DNA from 2 places in the Pseudomonas sp. MF6755 genome. Region 1 is predicted to be linked to the other one. Evidence: riboswitches for the same ligand, from Rfam matches in the RefSeq annotation. Region 1 holds a riboswitch; the other holds the start of a gene.
The links. Region 1 has a riboswitch for manganese ahead of JFT66_RS09675 (TMEM165/GDT1 family protein). Riboswitches for the same ligand answer to the same signal wherever they lie in the genome.
Positions count from the first base shown of each region.

Region 2: linked by a shared signal. The riboswitch ahead of mntP (manganese efflux pump MntP) and the one ahead of JFT66_RS09675 (TMEM165/GDT1 family protein) in region 1 are both predicted to bind manganese.

Region 1 covers NZ_JAEKDA010000006.1:198,979-209,726, forward strand. Annotated here, with positions in the region: gene JFT66_RS09660 (LysE family translocator) at 1-136, opposite strand, end outside; gene JFT66_RS09665 (2-hydroxyacid dehydrogenase) at 224-1,186, shown strand; gene JFT66_RS09670 (class I SAM-dependent methyltransferase) at 1,217-2,215, shown strand; yybP-ykoY riboswitch at 2,266-2,387, shown strand; gene JFT66_RS09675 (TMEM165/GDT1 family protein) at 2,475-3,059, shown strand; gene JFT66_RS09680 (M48 family metallopeptidase) at 3,185-4,003, opposite strand; gene JFT66_RS09685 (SOS response-associated peptidase) at 4,131-4,751, opposite strand; gene JFT66_RS09690 (putative signal transducing protein) at 4,788-5,048, opposite strand; gene JFT66_RS09695 (CPXCG motif-containing cysteine-rich protein) at 5,083-5,265, opposite strand; gene JFT66_RS09700 (1-acyl-sn-glycerol-3-phosphate acyltransferase) at 5,398-6,561, shown strand; gene JFT66_RS09705 (hypothetical protein) at 6,681-6,938, opposite strand; gene JFT66_RS09710 (hypothetical protein) at 7,121-7,330, shown strand; gene JFT66_RS09715 (YajG family lipoprotein) at 7,390-7,974, opposite strand; partial or broken gene JFT66_RS09720 (hypothetical protein) at 8,157-8,389, shown strand; gene mqo (malate dehydrogenase (quinone)) at 9,116-10,624, shown strand; gene JFT66_RS09730 (PA4642 family protein) at 10,693-10,748, opposite strand, start outside.
Region 2 covers NZ_JAEKDA010000009.1:275,058-285,805, reverse strand. Annotated here, with positions in the region: gene JFT66_RS14500 (MFS transporter) at 1-593, opposite strand, end outside; gene JFT66_RS14495 (class I adenylate-forming enzyme family protein) at 627-2,156, opposite strand; gene JFT66_RS14490 (acetyl-CoA acetyltransferase) at 2,160-3,338, opposite strand; gene JFT66_RS14485 (LuxR C-terminal-related transcriptional regulator) at 3,468-4,040, shown strand; yybP-ykoY riboswitch at 4,126-4,269, shown strand; gene mntP (manganese efflux pump MntP) at 4,306-4,869, shown strand; gene JFT66_RS14475 (NAD(P)-dependent alcohol dehydrogenase) at 5,019-6,086, opposite strand; gene JFT66_RS14470 (alpha/beta fold hydrolase) at 6,236-7,054, shown strand; gene JFT66_RS14465 (NAD(P)H-quinone oxidoreductase) at 7,191-8,189, shown strand; gene JFT66_RS14460 (alkene reductase) at 8,283-9,413, opposite strand; gene JFT66_RS14455 (type 1 glutamine amidotransferase domain-containing protein) at 9,492-10,169, opposite strand; gene JFT66_RS14450 (TetR/AcrR family transcriptional regulator) at 10,166-10,748, opposite strand, start outside.

The DNA of each region.
Region 1 (10,748 bases):
CGCCCAGGGCCGTCCAGGTCCCGGCGCGACGACCGTGGGTCACACTTTCACGCACCACCACGGCGAAATCCGGGCCGGGGCTGGCCACCGCCAACAAGTGAATCAAGGCTACGGTCAAAAACTCGGCGACGTACATGCTCACTCCATTAAGTAACTGATTATTTCATCTGATAGGCTCGGCAGATTACGCCTTCGAACCTCGTCGCAAAAGGTACAGTTGATCATGAACAATCGCCGCGCCGTCTTCCTTGACCATCCCTCCCTGGACCTGGGAGACCTCGACCTCAGCGGTTTGCGAGCATGCTTCAGCGACCTGCAGTTGTTTGAGCAGACCACGCCGCAAAATGTGGTGGAACGCTTGCAAGGCGCCCACGTCGCGATCAGCAACAAAATCCCGCTAACGGCTCAAACCCTGGCGGCCTGCCCGGAGCTCAAGCTGATCCTGGTATCAGCCACCGGCACCAACAATATCGACCTCGAAGCCGCACGCGCCCATGGCATTACCGTCAGCAACTGCCAGGGTTATGGCACGCCGTCGGTGGCGCAGCATACGATCATGCTGTTGCTCAACCTGGCGACGCGCCTGAACGACTACCAGCGGGATGTAGCCGCTGGCAAATGGCAACAGGCCAAACAGTTCTGCCTTCTGGACCACCCGATTGTCGAGCTGGAGGGCAAAACCCTCGGCCTGCTCGGCCATGGTGAACTGGGCAGTGCCGTGGCGCGCCTGGCCGAAGCCTTCGGCATGCGCGTGATGCTGGGCGCGATACCCGGGCGCCCTGCCCGCGCCGACCGCGTGCCACTGGATGAGTTGCTCGCCCAGGTCGATGCGCTGACCCTGCATTGCCCACTCAACGAACACACCCGCGACTTTATCGGTGCCCGCGAATTGGCGCTGCTCAAGCCCGGCGCGTTTATCGTCAACACCGCACGCGGCGGCTTGATCAATGAACAGGCATTGGCCCACGCGCTACGCAACGGTCATCTGGGCGGCGCGGCGACCGACGTGTTGAGTGTCGAACCGCCAGTAAATGGCAATCCGCTGCTGGCCGATGACATTCCACGCTTGATCGTCACGCCTCACAACGCCTGGGGCAGTCGCGAAGCACGGCAGCGCATCGTCGGCCAACTGACGGAAAACGCCCGGGGCTTTTTCAGCGGCGCCCCGCTGCGCGTTGTGAGTTGATAAACTGCGCCCCTTTTCAAGGAGCAGACCATGGATCCGCGCAGTGAAGTACTGCTTCGTCAGGCCGAACTTTTTCAAGGCAACCTGCTGCTCGTAGGTTTGCCCGCCGACGATTTGCTCGGGCGCCTGCCCAACGCCCACGGCTGGTGCTGGCATGCCGGCGACCAGGCGGCGCTTGATGCGCGTTTCCCCGAGCGCAGCCAGTTTGGCGTGAATGTGCCTGACCGCGCGTTCGATGCGGCAGTCATCTTCCTGCCCAAGTCCAAGGACCTCACCGACTACCTGCTCAACGCCGTGGCGGCACGCCTGCCGGGTGCCGAGCTGTTTCTGGTGGGCGAGAAAAAAGGCGGTATCGAAAGCGCGGCCAAGCAAATGATCCCCTTCGGCAAGCCACGCAAGCTGGATAACGCGCGGCATTGCCAGCTGTGGCAGGTCACCGTGGCCAACGCCCCGCAAGCGGTGGAGCTGGAGAGCCTGGCGCAGGTCTTTGATGTACCGCTGGCCGAAGGCCCGCTGAAGGTGGTGAGCTTGCCGGGTGTGTTCAGCCACGGGCGCCTGGACCGCGGCACCGAGCTGCTGCTGGAGCATCTGGACAAGCTGCCCAGCGGGCATTTGCTCGACTTCGGTTGCGGCGCCGGCGTACTCGGCGCGGCGGTCAAGCGTCGCTACCCGCATAACACGGTGACCCTGCTGGATGTGGATGCGTTCGCCGCCGCAAGCAGCCGCCTGACCCTGGCTGCCAATGGCCTGGAAGCCGAGGTGCTGACCGGTGATGGCATTGACGCGGCGCCTATGGGTTTGAACGCGATCTTGAGCAACCCGCCGTTCCATGTCGGCGTGCATACCGATTATTTCGCCACGGAAAACTTGCTGCGAAAAGCGGCGAAACACCTGGCAAAAGGCGGCGAACTTCGCTTAGTGGCCAACAGCTTCCTCAAGTATCAGCCGCTGATCGAAGAGCATCTGGGCATCTGTGCGATCAAGGCCGAAGGCAATGGCTTTCGTATCTACCGTGCCAAGCGCCCCTGACGGGCGTTTGAAAAAGAAGGCTTGCCGAATGGGTTTTGCCTAGGCAGAATCCGCTCCGTCCTAGGGGAGTAGTCTCCCACGAGCGTCACGCTCGTCCGGCATACGTCAACATACTTGGTCAGCAGACCATGGCGTATGCGACCCAGGAGTCCGCACAGACGGACCGGGGTTTGACAAGACCTATGACACGCACACCTTACCCGGGGCGGGAAGGCTGTACGTGTCATAGCCGTGTCGACCCGCCCCTGGAAACTACCTGATGCTGGATTCATTACTCGTTCCTACCGCAATCGTTGCCTTGGCCGAAATCGGCGACAAGACGCAACTGCTCGCGCTCATCCTTGCCGCACGCTTTCGCAAACCCTGGCCGATTATCGCCGGTATCGTTGCCGCGACCCTGGCCAACCATGCGGCTGCCGGTGCCGTAGGGGCCTGGTTTGGGAGTTTCTTCTCGGACGCGGTGCTGCACTGGATCCTCGCCGCAAGCTTCTGCGCCACGGCGCTGTGGACTCTGGTACCGGACAAACTCGATGATGACGAAGCCAGTACCACCCGTAAGTTCGGGCCTTTCCTGACCACCTTGATCGCGTTCTTCCTCGCCGAAATCGGTGACAAGACCCAGATCGCCACGGTGATGCTGGCGGCGCAATACCCGGAACTGTGGCTGGTGATTATCGGCACCACCCTGGGCATGTTGATTGCCAACGTGCCGGTGGTTCTGGCGGGGAATTTCGCGGCGGAGAAACTGCCGCTGACTTTGATTCGTCGATTGGCCGCTACGGCGTTTTTCGTTCTGGCGATTGTGGCGGTGTACAAAGCCATGCAAAGCAGTGGCTGGATCTAAGACTGTAACCCAATCTATTGTGGGAGGGGGCTTGCTCCCGATAGCGATAGATCAGTCAGTAAATCTGTGGCTGATTAACCGCTATCGGGAGCAAGCCCCCTCCCACATTGGTTTTTTTCACAAGATCAGGATTTTTTGGCCTGTTGGTACAGCGGCATCACCTTTGGAATGGCCGCCTGCAACGAAGCGATGCGGCTGTCGGAAGCCGGGTGGGTGCTCATGAATTCCGGCGGTGCGCCTTCGGATGCCTTGGCCATCTTGTTCCACAGGGTGATCGCCGCGTTCGGGTTGTAGCCGGCGCGGGCCGAGAGTTCCAGGCCGATCAGGTCCGCTTCGTTTTCGTTGCTGCGGCTGTTGGGCAAGGTCATGCCGTAGTTAGCCACTGTGTCAGCCAATGCCAGGCTGTCCTGACCAAGCCCGAATATCGCACCGGCGCCCTGCTTGGCCATTTCGATGCCGTAGGCCTTGGACATGGCTTCACGCCCGTGTTCGCGCAAGGCGTGAGCGATTTCATGGCCCATTACCGCGGCCAACTCGTCATCGGTGAGCTTGAGGTTATCGATCAAGGCGCTGTACACGAAGATCTTGCCGCCAGGCCCGCAGTTGGCGTTCATCTCGTCGCTCTTGATCAGGTTTACTTCCCACTTCCACTGCGCCGCATCCGGTCGGAAGGTCGGCGCCTGGGCAATCAGACGCTTGGCGATGGCCTGCACGCGCTTGGCGTTGGCACTGGTCTTGTCCACCATGCCCTTGCTGCTGGCTTCACCCAGGGTCTGCTGGTAGGACTGGGCATACATCTGGTCGACTTCCTGGCTCGACAGCATGCTGAACATGTACTGCTTGCGCTCTACCCCAACGGCGCCACCGCTGGTGGTATTAACCGACTGACAACCCGCCAGCAGCATTGCCGCAACCAAACCGCTTACCACCAATGACTTCTTCATGAACACGCTCCCTGAACACATGGCGCGTATCGTAGGCGGTCGTTTGTATCAGCGCCAGATACACCAGACATTTAACAGCTGAATTTCGGATACATCCCACAGCGCGAAAGGCCCGGTTGGCATCGGCTCACGCTGGGGTCAGGCACTCCGGCCCATTGAGCTTCGGGTCGTTGACCATATTGGCCAGCACGCGCTCGCGCAACGCCGCGGGTTCGCCGGCCAGCAGGCCCTGCAACACGTGCAGCGGCGTCTCGGGGTCGAGCCAGGCTGCCTGCCCTGCCGCATCCAGGATCAACGGCCGCCGCTGACTTTGCGCCGCCTGGGTGATCACTGCAGTACTCAGCCACACTTGCTCCTGCACCGGATACGCTTCCCAGATAGCGGCAAAAAACAACGTGGAGCCCTCCCCAGGTGTCAACCAGTACGGGCGCTTGCGCTGGGTACCGCGCCATTCGTAGAAACCGTTGGCGGGTAGCAGGCAGCGGCGCTGGCGGAACGCCTCGCGGAACATCGGTTGCTCGGCCAGGGTTTCGGCGCGGGCGTGGGCCGGAGTGCGGGAAAGGTCTGTGAGCCAGGGCGGCGTGAGACCCCAACGCGCACGGGCCAGGGTGAGCTGGCCTTCGCTCAGGCGCTGGATCAGCACTGAATCATTGGGGGAGATGTTCCACTGGGCCTGCTGGTCGGCGGGGAAGCCGGGCAAGGCAGCAAAGGCAGGGTTCCAGCGAAACAGGGCATAACGTCCACACATGGGGCAACACGACTCTTGGGTAAACCAACCGACAGCCTAACAGACCAATACGTCGGGGAAGCTGTCAGGTTCATCGCCAGGCAACGGTTGCGCGCCGATATAGGCCGTGATCAGCTCGCGGGCGCTGGCAGCCTGGTCGTTGTCGACTTCCAGCCCGAGCAAGCCGAAGATCGGCAGCTCGCCGGTACCACCGAGCAAATGGCGGCCGACCAAGTGCGCTTCGATGCCCTCACTGGCAAGCATCTGTTGCAGCAGCTCGCCTTCCATCAGGTTTTCCGGTTCGTAGATTCGCTGCATGGGCGCGTACCTTTTTATTTGTTCTCGCTACGCATTATTCGTTTTCGCTGCGGGTTTCAAGCATCCACTCGTCGCCATGGACTTGCAGGTCGAATGTGATCGGCCGGCAACACACTTGGCAGTCTTCTATATAGGTCTGGTCACCACCAGACAAATCCACCGTTGTCTCGACCGCTTCGCCACAATAAGGACAATCGTACAGCGCAGTTTCCAGCATCGCAGTCTCCAAGGTGACTTGTGCGTATAATCGCCGGTCTATTTACAGGGCTATTTCCGGCTGAGCCAGTTTACTCACGCCGCTCCTGCTATTCCCTTTACTTACCCTAGCCGTTTCTAACAAGAGAGCATGATGGGCGAATTCGATACCATCCGACCTTACAACGACAGCGAAGTCCCGGCAGTGCTGGCGCGTCTGTTCAGTGACAAGGCCTTTCTGGACATCCTGACTCACTTCCGCTTCCCGCGCTTTGCCGGCGCCCTGGGCTGGTTGCTCAAGCCGATGATCGCGCGCAAATTGCGCCGCGAGTTTGCCGGCGTCACCACCGTGGCCACGCTGCAAGACAAAGTCGAGTATTACGTCGACCACACCATTGACCGGGCGACCGACGGCGTGACCTATACCGGCGTCGAGCAACTGAAATCCGGCACCGCCTATCTGTTCTTGGCCAACCATCGCGACATCGTGATGGACCCTGCCTTCGTCAACTATGCCGTGTATCACGCCGGCCTGCCGACGCCACGCATTGCCATCGGCGACAACCTGCTGCAAAAGCCGTTTGTCAGCGACCTGATGCGCCTGAACAAGAGCTTCATCGTGCACCGTTCGATCACCGGGCGGAAGGAGAAGATGGCGGCCTATAACCTGTTGTCGGCCTACATCAACCATTCGATCCGCAACGACTGCCAGTCGATCTGGATTGCCCAGGCTGAAGGCCGGGCCAAGGACGGCGATGATCGCACCGAATCGGCGATCCTCAAGATGTTCCACGTCAGCCGCAAGGACGAGCCGTTTGCCGAGGTGATCCAGTCGTTGAACCTGACGCCGGTGTCCATCAGCTACGAGTACGACCCCTGCGACGCCGCCAAGGCCCGCGAGCTGTTCATCCGCGCCACCACCGGCACCTACGCCAAGGCGCCGGGCGAGGACGATGTGAGCATTGCCCTGGGGATCACCGGCTACAAGGGCCGGGTGCACGTGAACTTCGCACCGCCGATCACCGAGCGCTTCGAAGATACCAAGCTGCTGGCGGTGGAAATGGATCGGCAGATCCTAGGCGGTTACCGCTTATTCCCGGTGCATTACCTGGCGTATGCGCAGTGGAGTGATGCCGACCCGCAGTTGCAAGTGCCAAAGGCCGCGGATGTATTCCCGGCCGATGAGCTGGCCAAGGCGAAAGCCGAATGGGAACGGCGCTTGAATGAATGCCCGGCGGAGCACCGGCCTTTTCTGGTGGTGCAGTATGCGACGCCGGTACGTAATCAGTATCGGGTGAAGGCCGGAATCCCCCTGTAAACACCGATAAAAATGTGGGAGGGGGCTTGCTCCCGATAGCGGTGGGTCAGCTACAGATTAGCTGACTGGCACACTGCAATCGGGAGCAAGCCCCCTCCCACATTTGCTTGGTGGTGTCATTAAAAGTGGGTGCTGAGCCAGGAGACGGCCAGGGCTAGGCCAAGGCAGGCGAACCCGACGCGGTAAGCCAGACGTTGCGACCGCTCGGTGCGCACATCCAGAAACAACATCGGCTGGTCGATTGCGCGATCTTCGCTTTGGGCGGTCAGATCAGCGAGCGCTCGCTGTTCGAGCAAGCGGGTAATGAACAGCAGCGCTGCCCCCAAGCAGGCAACCAACAGGGCAACAGCATTGATGAACAGTGCGGGCAGCGCCATCGCAAACCTCGGCGGATCAGTGTTCGGGTATCAGTCCAGATACAAAGCTGAACGATAGTCGCCTCCTGCGCCTTTGATACTCCCTTCCCCTTAACGGCTAATGTATCGAGTAATTTACAGCGTCACCTGAACGTCACCTTAACAAGCCACTCTGTTGCCCTTCGACGCTTGAGGAGCTTGTCATGTTGCATGCGCAAAACCAGGATCGGCTGTATCTGATTGCCCAAAGCGATGAGCAAGAGGCACTGATCGGCGGCCTCGCATTCAATGTTCAGGACCGCCACTGGCTGGTGTATTGCGCCCTCGGCGGGCACCAGCATGCCGACCTGCCGGAGCTGGATGGGCTCACTGGCGTGAGTGTGCTGGACTTTTATGTCGATACGGCGGCATGACCAAACCACAGGCATAAAAAAACCGGGCTCAGCGATGAGCCCGGTTTTTTGTGAACAGCTTATTGCGAACTGAGCAATTGGCCGATGCTTGGATCCTTGAACAGACGGGTCAGGGCATCACTGAGCACGTCGCTGACCAGCTTGGTGTTGGTTTCCTGGTTGGGCGACATACCGAAGCGCTGGTTGAGCGAGGCAGCGTAGCGGCCACTGTAGCGACGGGTACCGGCGCTGACGTCGGACTTGAAGGTCGCACCAATGGAAGCTTCAGTCACATACAGCCCCTCTTTGGGCGACTGATATTTCAGTTCGGCCAGGGTCACGGTCAGTTGCGGCACGCCTGGGGAATTGGTCGGGGTAAAGCCCAGCAAGCGCACGGCGGCTTCAGCCTGGGCCTGCAACTTGGGCAGCACATCCTGGCCGGTCACCGAAATCAGTGCAGTCTCCGGATACAGGCCGCCACGCGAACCCAGGGTCGGCGACGGACGACCGTCCACCACCCGTACCGACACCGGCTGGCCATGGCCTACGGCGGCCAACGGCGCACTGACTTTAGGTTGCGGGCTGAGTTGTTGCGGGCTGTTGGCGCAGCCAACCAGGGTCAAACTGGTCACAGTGATCAAACCGAACAACAGGCGTTGCAACATACTCATTTCTCCAGGACTAGGTGCAGACAGGTCGCCAGTATAACGGTGCACGCGCGCCACTCACCAGCGATCCTGAACGGCGGCTGAAGCCATGTGCAAATTACAAATTCGCATAAATTCGTCACCCCAGTGTCATGCCACACTGGCAACCTTCAAGCATGTAACGCAATAGGTACACAGCCATGCGCCTTCTCAAGACACTGTTCATGTCACACGCCCCTCGCCGCCACTTCGCCCTGCTCGATGCCCACGGCCATTGCCTGGCATTCAAGCAGTGCAGCCTGCGCCCGTCGGTGAGGGCTGGGTAGAAGTAACAGAGATTCACCTGGGCTGGATGCACCGCCCACTGCCAGCCAGCGCTCGAGTCAGCCCACAGGTTTTTCGCGCACGACACCGGCAAGCGTTGGTCTCCTGACCGAGCTCCTAATTAAAGTCATAAAACACGCCCATTTCCTTGGCGTTCTTCGCTACAATCTCCCCCCGATTATAAGGACGTCTCCTGATCGGGCCTCGCAGCATCGTTAATGCCTCGGCATTAGCCCCCAAATCGCCCACAGAGAGCCGCCCACACAGATCGAGTGAAGCTGGCGTGCTTGCTGTTACCTTTGCAAACCACCCCGTCTTTATCGAATCTGCCAGAGCTGCCATTGCGCTCGGCCACTTGAGTTGTTTGCCCGTTTTGCCGCGTGTCGGCAGAGGTTCGCGGGCCAGGTGCCAGGTAGGGGCAGCCCTTTTTTGAGGTTCACGTCTTCAAAAGAGCGTGAAAAAACGGGTTTTCACAACTTCACAAGAGTGTGGCGAGCAAATGAATAGTTTGGCGTTTGTACAAGCACCATCAGCGTCTGGGGCAGCCCAATTACACAGGATCGAGCATTCCTCAAAAATTGGAGCTTGAGCCTGTCCGCTACGGATTGGTTGCACGAATCGCACGCTTTGACCATAAGTCGAATTGCCACAGGGGCCTATGAATGCGTTCATAGGCAGATTAGCCCGGCAGGAAGCGTGTGCTGAAGTTGCAAAGAATTGCGAATCGGACATGGCGATCCTGGCCATGGGTAACCTGGGGCAACACGTGAACCGCCCCGTCACTCCTGGCAGCCATGCCGTCAATTTGGTGCTGCAGATTTTGGAGACGCGTTAAATGGCGCATAACGAAGCAGTCGACGTAGTTCTGGTAGGGGCCGGCATCATGAGTGCCACCCTGGCCGTACTGCTCAAAGAGCTCGACCCCGGCCTCAAGCTGGAAGTCGTTGAGCTGATGGATTCGGGTGCCGCGGAGAGTTCCAATCCGTGGAACAACGCCGGTACCGGCCACGCCGGGCTGTGTGAGCTGAACTACACGCCGCAGGCCGCCGATGGCTCCATCGACATCAAGAAAGCCGTGCACATCAACACCCAGTTCGAGGTGTCGAAGCAGTTCTGGGCGTACCTGACCAAGAAGGGCACCTTTGGCTCGTCCAAATCATTCATCAGCCCGGTCCCGCACCTGAGCTTCGTACAGGGCGAAAAAGGTGTGTCCTTCCTCAAGAAGCGCTTTGAGACCCTCAGCCAGCACCACGCGTTTTCGGACATGCACTACACCGAAGACCGCAGCGAAATGGCCGAATGGATGCCGCTGATGATGCCGGGCCGTCCTCTCGACGAAAAAATCGCCGCCACTCGCGTGATGAACGGCACTGACGTCAACTTCGGTGCACTGACCAATCAGTTGCTCAGCCACCTGACCAGTTCGCCGGACGCACAGGTCAAGTACTGCAAGCGCGTCACCGGCCTCAAACGCAACGGTGCCGGCTGGACCGTGAGCATCAAGGACGTCAACAGCGGCAACAGCCGTGACGTCGATGCCAAGTTCGTATTCCTCGGTGCCGGCGGTGCGGCCCTGCCGCTGCTGCAAGCCTCGGGCATCGAAGAAAGCAAAGGTTTCGGCGGTTTTCCGGTCAGCGGCCAGTGGCTGCGTTGCGACAACCCGGAAGTGGTCAAGCAGCATCAGGCCAAGGTTTATAGCCAAGCTGCCGTCGGCTCGCCACCGATGTCGGTGCCGCACCTGGACACCCGCGTGGTGGAGGGCAAGAAATCCCTGCTGTTCGGGCCATACGCCGGCTTCACCACCAAGTTCCTCAAGCACGGCTCGTTCCTTGACCTGCCGATGTCGATTCGCGCCGGTAACATTGGCCCGATGCTGGCCGTGGCCCGCGACAACATGGACCTGACCAAGTACCTGGTCAGCGAAGTACGGCAGTCCATGGAGCAGCGCCTGGAATCCCTGCGCCGTTTCTACCCTGAAGCAAAAGCCGAAGACTGGCGCCTGGAAGTGGCCGGCCAACGGGTGCAGATCATCAAGAAAGACCCGAAGAAAGGCGGCGTGCTGCAATTCGGTACCGAGTTGGTGGCGGCCAAGGATGGTTCACTTGCGGCGCTGCTGGGCGCGTCCCCAGGCGCTTCGGTCACCGTGTCGATCATGCTCGAGCTGATTGAGCGCTGCTTCCCGCAGAAAACTGCCGGTGAATGGGCGACCAAGCTGCACGAGATCTTCCCGGCCCGGGAAAAGATCCTCGAGACTGATGCCGAGCTGTATCGCAAGATCAACACGCAGAACAACATCAGCCTGGAATTGGTTGAGCAAAGCAGCGAGACCCAAAGCTACGCTTGAGGTCTGGCTACAATAAAAAACGCCCCGCTCTCAGCGTGAGAACGGGGCGTTTTTTATGTCTCGGATAATCAGCCGCGGGCGTTGTCGATCAGCTCGATGTACTCGGCGGCGTTGCGCTGGTCCT
Region 2 (10,748 bases), on a different contig from region 1:
GGTGCGGCGATCAGGAACGGCACGCGCCAGGCCCATTCCTGCATGACCTCGGCGCCCAATACCCAAGTCATGCCATTGGCCACGGCGCCGCCCAGCAGCAGGCCGAGCACGGCGGTGACCATCAACCAGCAGGTGGCGAAGCCGCGGCGGCCGGGGCCGGCGTATTCGGAGATAAAGCTGGTGACGGTGCCGATTTCGCCACCCGCCGAGAAGCCCTGTACGCAGCGCACCAGGATCAGCAGGATCGGCGCGGCAATGCCCAGGCTCGCGTAAGTCGGCAACAGGCCCAGCATGACCGTGGAGCCGGTCATCATCACCAGTGCCATGATCAAGGTTTTGCGCCGGCCGATCTTGTCCGCCAGCGGGCCGAAGAACAGCCCACCCAAGGGGCGGATAAAAAAGCTCAGGGCAAATGCGGCGAAGCTGGCCAACAGGCTGGTGGTGGGGTCATCGGAGACGAAGAACGCCTGGCCGATATAGACGGCGAGAAAACCATAGACGCCATAGTCGTACCACTCGATCAAGTGGCCGGAGGTGGCACCGAGAAACGCACGGCGGCGCTTGCGGACGGTGTCTTGTGCGGGATTGCCCATCGAGGGGACTCCTTGTCTGATTGTCGATCCATGTTAAAGCGCGGCGATACTCGCTGCTTTCAACCACTGCCGCAAGTCGGTCTTGAGAATCTTGCCGTAGCTGTTCTTCGGCAGGTCGCTGCGCCACACATACTTTTTCGGTTTTTTGAACGACGCCATGCGCGTCAGGAACCATGCGGTGAGTTCGCCTTCATCGAGGGGCTGGCCATTGCGGGTTACCACGAAGGCCACCACCGACTCGCCCCACTGCGCATCCGGCTCGCCCACCACGCACACTTCGAACACCTCGGGATGCTGGGCCAGCACTTCCTCGACTTCACGCGGGTACACGTTACTGCCACCACTGATGATCACGTCCTTGGAACGATCCGTCAGGGTCAGGTAGCCGGCCGCGTCGAGATAGCCGATATCACCGGTCAGCAGCCAACCGTCCACCAAGGTCTGGCGAGTGGCCTGTGGGTTGCGCCAGTAGCCTTGCATCACCGTGGCGCCACGTACGGCGATTTCGCCGCGCTCGCCCGTGGGCAATGGCTGGTGCCCGGTATCGAGGATGCGGATTTCCACGCAGGATTGCGCGTGGCCTACCGAGGCGGCGAGGCTGGCCCAGTCGGGACGCTGGCGCTCGGCGATCAGTGCACGGGGCAACACGCTGATGGTCATCGGGCTCTCGCCCTGGCCGTAGATCTGCACCAGGCGCGGGCCGAAGGTGTCGATGGCGTCGCGCAGGTCGGCCAGGTACATGGGGCCGCCGCCGTAGACGATGGTCTTGATGCCGGCGCCGTGATAGTCCTGGCGCCGTGCCTGCTCGACCATGCGCTTGACCATCGTCGGCGCGGCAAACAGCGACACATTGCCCACCTGCTCTGCCAGCCCGAACAGCTCGGCAGCGTCGAAGCCGTGGGAGGCCGGCACCACGTGCCGCGCACCGCAGCGCACATGGATGAAGTTGTATAAACCGGCACCGTGGGACATCGGCGCGGCATACACCGCCGCATCGTCGGCGCTGACCGCATCGACATCGGTGGCGTAGCACAGCGACATGGCGACCAGGTTGCCGTGGGACAGCATCACGCCCTTGGAGCGCCCGGTGGTACCAGAGGTGTAGAACAGCCAGGCAAGGTCCTGATCCTGACGCGACACCGGGTGTTCCAGGGTCGGCCAGCCACGGTTGGCGGGTAGCAGGTGGCCGTCCAGCTCTTTGCAGCACTGGGGCAAATCCCGCGATGAAAACACCTGGCCGCCATCGGTAAAGATCAACCGCGCCTCGGCATTATCGGCAATCCATGCCGCTTCGCCGGGGTGCAGCTTGGCGTTGATCGGCACCGCCACGGCGCCCATCCACCAAATGGCGTAGAGCAATTCCAGGTAGTCGCAGCTGTTTTTCATCAACAGCGCCACGACGTCTCCCGGCACCAGCCCGTGCTGGTCCACCAGGTGCGCAGCGCGTTGGCGCACGTGGGCGGCAAAAGTAGCGTAGTCGGCCACTAGCTCGGTGCCGTCAAACAGCGCCGGGCGTCGAGGGGCACGACGCTGGGTGTCGTGCAGCCAGTTGGCAATGTTCATGGCTCAGCTCCGGCGTGCGTGCAGGACCGAGGCGTAGTTGGCCACCGCCATGCCGCCCATGTTGAACACCAGGCCGAACTCAGGGTTGGGCACCGCCAGGCCTATCGGCTCACCGGTCAATTGCCGGAACGCCAGGGCATGCATCGATACCCCTGTGGCGCCCACCGGATGCCCCTTGGCCTTGAGCCCGCCGGAGAGGTTCACCGGCAAGCGCCCGCCAGCGCGCACCACGCCGCTGTCGAGCACCCGGTGCCCCTCGCCCTTGGGCGCCAGGCCCATGGCTTCGTAGATCAGCAATTCGGCGATGGTGAAACAGTCGTGCACCTCGGCGAAACTCAGGTCGGCCAGGGTGATGTTCGCGCCGCGCAACGCCGAGTGAATCGCCCGCTGCGGGCCCTCAAAGGCAAGGATGTCGCGCTGGGCAATGGGTAACATGTCGTTGACCTGGGTCAGCGCACGGATCTGCACGTCGCGGCGAAACGCCCGCGCCCGCTTGGGCGACGCCAGGATGATAGCGGCGGCACCGTCGCTGATCAGCGAGCAATCGGTCAGGCGCAGGGACTCGGCCACAAAGGGGTTGCTCTGGGACACGTTGTTGCAGTGCTCGAAATTCATCTCCCGATGCATCTGCGCCAGCGGGTTGGCCATGGCGTTGGAGTGGTTCTTGGTGGCGATGGCCGCCATCGAGCCCAGCGGGCAGTGGTAGCGCTCGGCGTATTGCCGTGCTGCGCGACCAAACAACTGCGGGAAACTCAGGCCGGCTTCAGCCGGGTCATTCTGGTAACCGGCACCGGCCAAGGCTTGGGTGACTGCGGCGGTGCTGGTGTGCGTCATCTTTTCGGCGCCCACCACCAGCACCAGTTCGGCGCTGCCGGAGAGAATCGCATTGACCCCCGCCAGGATCGCCGCCGAGCCGGACGCGCAGGCGTTTTCGCAGCGGGTGGCGGGTTTGAAGCGCAGCCCGGGGTCGGCCTGCAACAGCAATGAGGCGGCAAACCCGTCGGGTACCAGCCCCGCGTTGAAATGGCCGAGGAACAACGCGTCGATTTGCGAAGCGTCAATCGCGGCGTCGCTCAAGGCTTCACGGGTGACCTGAACGATCAGGTCTTCCAGCGTGGTGCCTTCCAGGCGACCAAAGCGGGAATGACCAGCGGCAACAATGGAGACGCAATCAGCAGGCATAATCAATTTCTTCTGTTCTTGATTCAGACTTTACTTACAATGACCCACCCCAGGTCGCCCGCCAATTCGTGTAACTACTTACATGGGTAAGTAGCGCGCCAGGGAATGAACAACGAGGCAGGATGCCCCATGAACGCGCTTGCACATCAATTCCAAGATCTCGAACGCCTGGCGTTCAAGCTGTCCCCTGCCCCGCAGATCGTCACCAGCGACCGCGTGATACTCGACTGCAACGACGCTTTCCTGAAGCTGTTCGGCTATACACGCCAGGCACTGGTCAATCAATTGACCCTGCTGATCTACCCTTCCCAGGCCGACTATCACGCCATCGGCAAGCGCAGCCATGACTGGCTGCTCGACAGCGACAACGGCTTTTATTCCGATGAGCGCTTCATGCAACACCACAATGGCGAAGTGTTCTGGGCCAAGTCCCACGGCTACACCCTCACCCCCAACGACCCGTTCAAGTTGATGATCTGGCACTTCGAACGCCTGGATCGCATGCACCAGGGCACCGGCGACCTCACGCCCCGGGAGCGGGAAATCGCCATGCACATTGTCAATGGCTTCAAATCCAAGGAAATCGCCCTGCGCCTGGCGATCTCCCACCGAACGGTGGAAGTGCACCGGGCGCGGCTGATGAAGAAGCTGCAGGCCAAGACCGTGGTGGAGTTGGTGTCGAAGATCATTATGGTGGCCTGACGGGCGGTCGTTGGATTGACTCCAAGTCACGCCCGGCGTATTCGAGGGGCGTTGACAGTTTTTTCATATGTGCGCGGCTATGCTGACGCCCTTCGTTGGGGAGTAACCGGCTTCTGACCCGCTCAGAAGCGTTCGTATCAACATATTCGGCAACCTGCCGTGGTACGAACACCGTTGTGGTTGGTGAGACCAGCGACACAGCCATGCCGGTAGTCGGGCGTGTGGCGGTGTCGTTGACTCATACAGCCCGACTGGAAGCCTTACCGTGAACCCCATTTCCTTGATTCTCCTGGCCTTGGCCATGTCCACGGACGCCTTTGCAGCGGCCATCGGCAAAGGCTCCAGCCTGCATAAACCACGCTTGACCGAAGCCCTGCGCGCCGGCCTGATCTTTGGTGTGATCGAAGCCATCACGCCCATGATCGGCTGGGCGATCGGCCACGCGGCCACCCGCTGGGTGGAAAAATGGGACCACTGGATTGCCTTCACTCTGCTGGTCGGGTTGGGTTTGCATATGATCTGGAACGGGCTCAAGGCCGAGGATGAGGAAGAAGAAAAACCCACACAGCACTCCTTCATGATCCTGGCGGTAACGGCATTTGCCACCAGCATTGATGCAATGGCCGTAGGCGTGGGCCTGGCGTTTGTCGACGTGAATATCCTGCTGGCCTCGGCGGCAATTGGCCTGGCGACGATGACCATGGTGACCATTGGCATGATGCTCGGCCGGGTGCTGGGCACGGTGGTGGGCAAGCGTGCGGAGATGGTCGGTGGCGTAGTGTTGATGCTGGTGGGAGCGACGATTCTGTACGAGCATCTTTCGGTCTGAAGCACACAAAGAATCATGTGTGTGGCTTGCCTGCGATGGCAGCCTGACAGCCCACCAGAATGCTGGGGGTTTTGACCGAGTACATATCCGTTGCTGCGGTAACGGATATGTACTCGGTTTGTACCGGGGCAAGCCCCATTACGGCATTATCAGGCCGCGTGATGTTCCTGCTTCAAGCTGTCCATATCGATCACGAAGCGATACTTCACATCGCCCTTGAGCATGCGCTCATACGCCTCATTGATGTTCTGGATATCGATCATCTCCACATCCGAGACAATCCCATGCTGGGCGCAGAAGTCCAGCATCTCCTGGGTTTCCTGGATGCCGCCAATCAGCGAGCCAGCCAGGCTGCGGCGCTTGAAGATCAGGTTGAACACCGTGGGCGACGGATGCGGGCTGTCGGGGGCGCCGACCAGGGTCATGGTGCCGTCACGCTTGAGCAGGCTGATGAATGCATCCAGGTTGTGCGGCGCGGCCACGGTGTTGAGGATGAAGTCCAGGCTGTTGGCGACCTTGGCCATTTCGTCCGGGTTCTTCGACACCACCACCTGGTCGGCGCCCAGGCGCAGGCCGTCTTCGCGTTTGTTCGGGGAGGTGGTGAACAACGTCACGTGGGCGCCCATGGCGTGGGCAATCTTGACCGCCATATGGCCGAGCCCGCCTAAGCCAACCACACCGACTTTCTTGCCAGGGCCGACCTTCCAGTGGTGCAGCGGCGAGTAGGTGGTGATGCCGGCGCACAGCAACGGCGCCACCGCCGCCAGGTTCGAGTCGTCATGGGAGATGCGCAGCACGAACTGCTCCTTGACCACGATGTTGTCCGAATAGCCGCCGAAGGTGTTTTCACCGCCGAACATCGGGCCGTTATAAGTACCGGTAAAGCCGTTCTCGCAATACTGCTCCTCGCCCTCGGCGCAGGATGAACACTGCTGGCAGCTGTCGACCATGCAGCCGACACCGGCCAGGTCGCCGACCTTGAATTTCTTCACATTGGCGCCGACCGCCGTCACCCGTCCGACGATCTCATGGCCAGGCACTGAAGGATATAGGGTGTTGTTCCACTCGTTGCGCACGGTGTGCAGGTCGGAGTGGCACACACCGCAATAAAGAATGTCGATCTGCACATCGTCAGCCCCCGGCGTGCGGCGCTCGAAGGTGTAGGGCTTGAGGGCGTCCTTGGCGTTCTGGGCGGCGTAGCTGTAAGTCTTGGCCATTTGGTTCACCTGTTGATCTGACGTTGGAGGTCAGTGGACCAGCATAGACGCTGAACCGTTCAACCGAGCACACCCGTACAAGCCCTTCGTCCGGTTTATCGCGAGAGTGGGCTAGAGTCTTTCAGCCCCCTCAATCAGGAGTTTTTTACATGAGCACTTTTGTTGCCAAAGACGGTACCCAGATCTACTTCAAGGACTGGGGCAGCGGTAAGCCGGTCCTGTTCAGCCATGGCTGGCCGTTGGATGCGGACATGTGGGAGTACCAGATGCAATACCTGAGCAGCCGCGGCTTTCGCACCATTGCGTTCGACCGCCGTGGCTTTGGCCGCTCGGACCAGCCCTGGACCGGTAACGACTACAACACCTTCGCCGACGATATCGCGCAGTTGATCGAACACCTGGACCTGCAGGACGTAACCCTGGTGGGCTTCTCCATGGGTGGCGGTGATGTGGCGCGCTATATCGCCCGCCATGGCAGCGCCCGTGTCGCCGGCCTGGTACTGCTGGGCGCGGTGACGCCGATATTCGGCCAGAAACCCGATTACCCCCAAGGCGTACCCGCCGATGTCTTCGATGGCATCAAGGCTGGCCTGTTGAAAGATCGCGCGCAATTCATCAGCGATTTCAACACGCCGTTCTTCGGCCTTAACAAGGGCCAGGAAGTCTCGGAAGGCGTGCTCACCCAAACCCTGCAAATCGCCCTGCTCGCCTCGCTCAAATCGACGGTGGATTGCGTTACCGCGTTCTCCGAGACCGACTTCCGCCCGGACATGGCCAGGATCGACGTGCCGACCCTGGTGATCCACGGCGACGGCGACCAGGTGGTACCGTTCGAGACGACCGGCAAAGTCGCGGCCGAGATGATCGAGGGCGCCGAGTTGAAGGTATACAAGGATGCCCCCCATGGCTTTGCGGCGACCCACACCCAACAGCTGAATGAAGACCTTCTGGCGTTCCTGAACCGTTGAAACTGTGTGGCCGGAGCTCTCCGGCCTTTTTTTCGATGGGCGCCGACATCTCGCTGTAGCCGCGTATGATCTTGCTGAACTGCCGACCACTGGCCACGGTCCCAACCCATACGCTCATCGCTACAGGAACTCACCCATGACGCTCCCTCAAGAAATGACCCTGATCGAAATCACTACCCCTGGTGGCCCCGACGTCCTGCAGCCACGGCGAGCAGACGTGCCGGTGGCCGGGCCTGGTGAAATCCTGATTCGCGTGCACGCCGCCGGGGTCAACCGCCCCGACGCCCTGCAACGCGCCGGCAAGTACCCGATGAAACCCGGCATGAGCCCGATTCCCGGGCTGGAAGTGGCGGGTGAAGTGGTGGCACTGGGCAGCGGTGTGACCGAATACAGCCTGGGCGACAAGGTCTGTGCCCTGACCAATGGCGGTGGCTATGCACAGTTTTGTGCAGTGCCGGCCAGCCAGGCACTGCCGATCCCCCAAGGTATGGATTGGATTCAAGCCGCTGCCGTGCCGGAGACGTTTTTCACGGTCTGGGCCAACCTGTTCGGCCTGGGCGGAGCGCACAAAGGCCAGCGCGCCTTGATCCACGGCGGCACCAGTGGCATTGGCACTACCGCGTTGATGCTCTGCCAGGAGTTCGGTATCCAGGCATTCGCCACCGCCGGCAGTGCTGACAAATGCGCAGCGATTGCCAGGCTGGGTGCCGAGCCGATCAACTACCGCGAGCAGGAGTTTGCCGAGGTCATCGCCAAACAGACCGACGGCAAAGGCGTCGATGTGATCCTCGACATCATGGGTGCCTCGTACCTGAACAACAACCTCAAGTCTCTGGGCATGGACGGCCACCTGGTGATGCTCGGCTTCCTCGGCGGCGGCAAGGCCCATGATGTCGACCTGCTGACCATCCTCGCCAAACGCGCGGTGATCACCGGCTCGCTGCTGCGTGCCCGTACCCGCGAAGAAAAGGCTGCGATCGCCGAGCAACTGCGCGAATACGTATGGCCGGTGCTGAGTGCCGGGCGCTGCCTGCCGATCATCGACAAGGTCTACGCCTACACCGACGCCGCCCAAGCCCATGCGCGGATGGAAGGCGGGGATCATATTGGCAAGATTGTGTTGCGGGTGGAGTGAGGCGCTTTCCTGAATCCTTGGCGGCCGGCTTAGATGGACGGTACCCGGTACAAATGTGGGAGCGGGCTTGCCCCCTCCCACATAGTGCGTGTGTCACTTTGGTTCGGCATACACCGGATAATCCACATACCCCGCCTGCGTCCCGCCATACAACCCTTCTGCCTTCAACGCATTCAACGGCCAGCCATTGAAAATGCGCTGGGGCAGGTCCGGGTTGGCAATGAACGGTCGCCCGAATGCAATCATGTCCGCCAGCCCTGCCTCTACCAGCCGAGCACCGCGCTCGGCGGTGTAGCGTCCGGCGTAGATGATCCTGCCGCTGAAGGTGCTGCGCACCGCCTGGCGGAAGGTCGCAGGCAGGTCGGGAGCGTTTTCCCAGTCGGCTTCGGCGATGGACACGTAAGCGATGCCCGACGCTTCCAGCACCTTGACCGCTTCGATATAGGTGTGGTGCGGGTCTTGCTCCACCAGGCCGATGTAGACGCGGTCCTGGTCCGTGCCACTGAACAGCGGCGAAAAGCGCACACCCAGGCGCTCCGGCCCGACCACCTTGCACACGGCTTCGACGATCTCGCGCAACAAGCGCAGGCGATTCTCCAGCGAGCCGCCGTATTCATCTTCACGGATGTTGGAATGGGCCGAGATGAACTGGTTAATCAGGTAGCCGTTGGCCGCGTGGATTTCCACGCCATCAAACCCGGCATCCAGCGCATTTCGCGCAGCCTGGGCGTACTGCCCGACCAGCTCTTCGATTTCCAGCGTGGCTAATGCACGAGGTACCGGTGGTTGCACCAGCTCACCAACACCCGGGCCGGTTTCGATAAAGGCCTTGGCTTGCAACGCCGGCAGCGCCGAGGGTGCTACCGGGGCGGCACCACCGGGTTGTAAGGCGTTGTGGGACACCCGCCCCACATGCCACAACTGGGCAAAGATCACCCCGCCCTCAGCGTGCACCGCCGCAGTGACCTTGCGCCAGCCGTCGATCTGCGCCGCAGAGTAGATACCCGGCGTCCAGGCGTAACCCTGGCCACGGGGCTCGATCTGCGTGCCCTCGCTGACCATGAAGCCGGCACTGGCACGCTGGCGGTAGTACTCGGCCATCAGGTCGGTGGCGATATCACCCGGCTGGGCACTGCGCTGGCGTGTAAGCGGCGGCAGCACAATGCGATTGTTCAATCGGTGATGCCCCAGCTTTATCGGGGTATTCAAGATGCAGTCAGGCATGGGGTAGTCCAAATTCAGAACGAACGAAAACACTGGCGACTCCTGGGAGTCGCCAAATGCGTACAGCAGTTGATTGACTTAGGCGCTGAGTGTCAGCAGGGCCTTGGCCACTTCGCTGGAGCTGCCGGGGTTCTGCCCGGTCACCAGCAAGCCATCGACGATCACGAAAGACTGCCAGTCGGCGCCCTTCTCATACTTGCCGCCCAATTTCCTGAATTCATCTTCAATCAGGAATGGCACTACATCGGTCAACTCCACCGCCGCTTCTTCCGAGTTGGAGAACCCGGTCACACGACGGCCCTTGATCAACGGCGCACCGTTGACCGCCTTGACGTGACGCAACGCACCCGGGGCGTGGCAGACAAAGCCGATAGGCTTGCCGGCTCGTTCGAACGACTCGATGAGCGCGATGGACACCGGCGACTCCGCCAAATCCCACAATGGGCCGTGGCCACCTGGGTAGAACACCGTGTCGAAGTCGGCGGCGTTGACCGAGTCCAGCTTGACGGTGTTGGCCAGTGCTTGCTGTGCAGCCGGGTCGGCGGCGAAACGACGGGTTTGTTCGGTCTGGAAGTCCGGCAGGTCGCTCACCGGGTCCAACGGCGGCTGGCCGCCGGCCGGAGAGGCCAGCACCACCTCGGCGCCGGCGTCCTTGAATGCGTAATAGGGTGCGGCAAATTCTTCGAGCCAGAAGCCGGTCTTGCGCCCGGTATCGCCAAGCTGGTCGTGAGAGGTCAGTACCATTAATACGTTCATTTTCCAGTGCCTCGATCGATGTAGATATCAGGGGTTTCAGGGCCGCCCAACAACTGTCGGGTCAGCAGCAGCGCCTCAGCGAACGGCGCGGTGGTACGGGTAATCTTGGCCATGACGCTGGTTCCCAACCACAGCGCATACAGGCGCCGGGCCAGGCTGTCGGGAGCTTGCTCGAAGGTGAGCGAGCCGTCTTCGGCGCCGCGTTGCAGGGCCATGGTGAGCAAATCGATGGTGCGCGAGGTCCCGCGTTGCAGGGCCAACCGCATCGGCTCTGATAAGTCCGACACTTCGGCGCCGAGCTTTACCGCCAGGCATTTGCCGGCATCGGTGCAGCCCGTATGGTTGTCGATCCAGCATTGCCAATAGCGCATCAGCTTGGCGTAGTGGGATAAACCCGGCTGGTCGAACAGCTGCTGCATACCTTGGAGGTAGTGGTCGAAATAGGTGTCGAGCAACACCACACCGAAGGCATCCTTGGAACCGAAGTAGTGATAAAACGAACCCTTGGGCACTTCGGCAGCCCGCAGGATTTCGTTCAAGCCCACCGCGGAAAACCCCTTGGCACCGACAATCGATTGC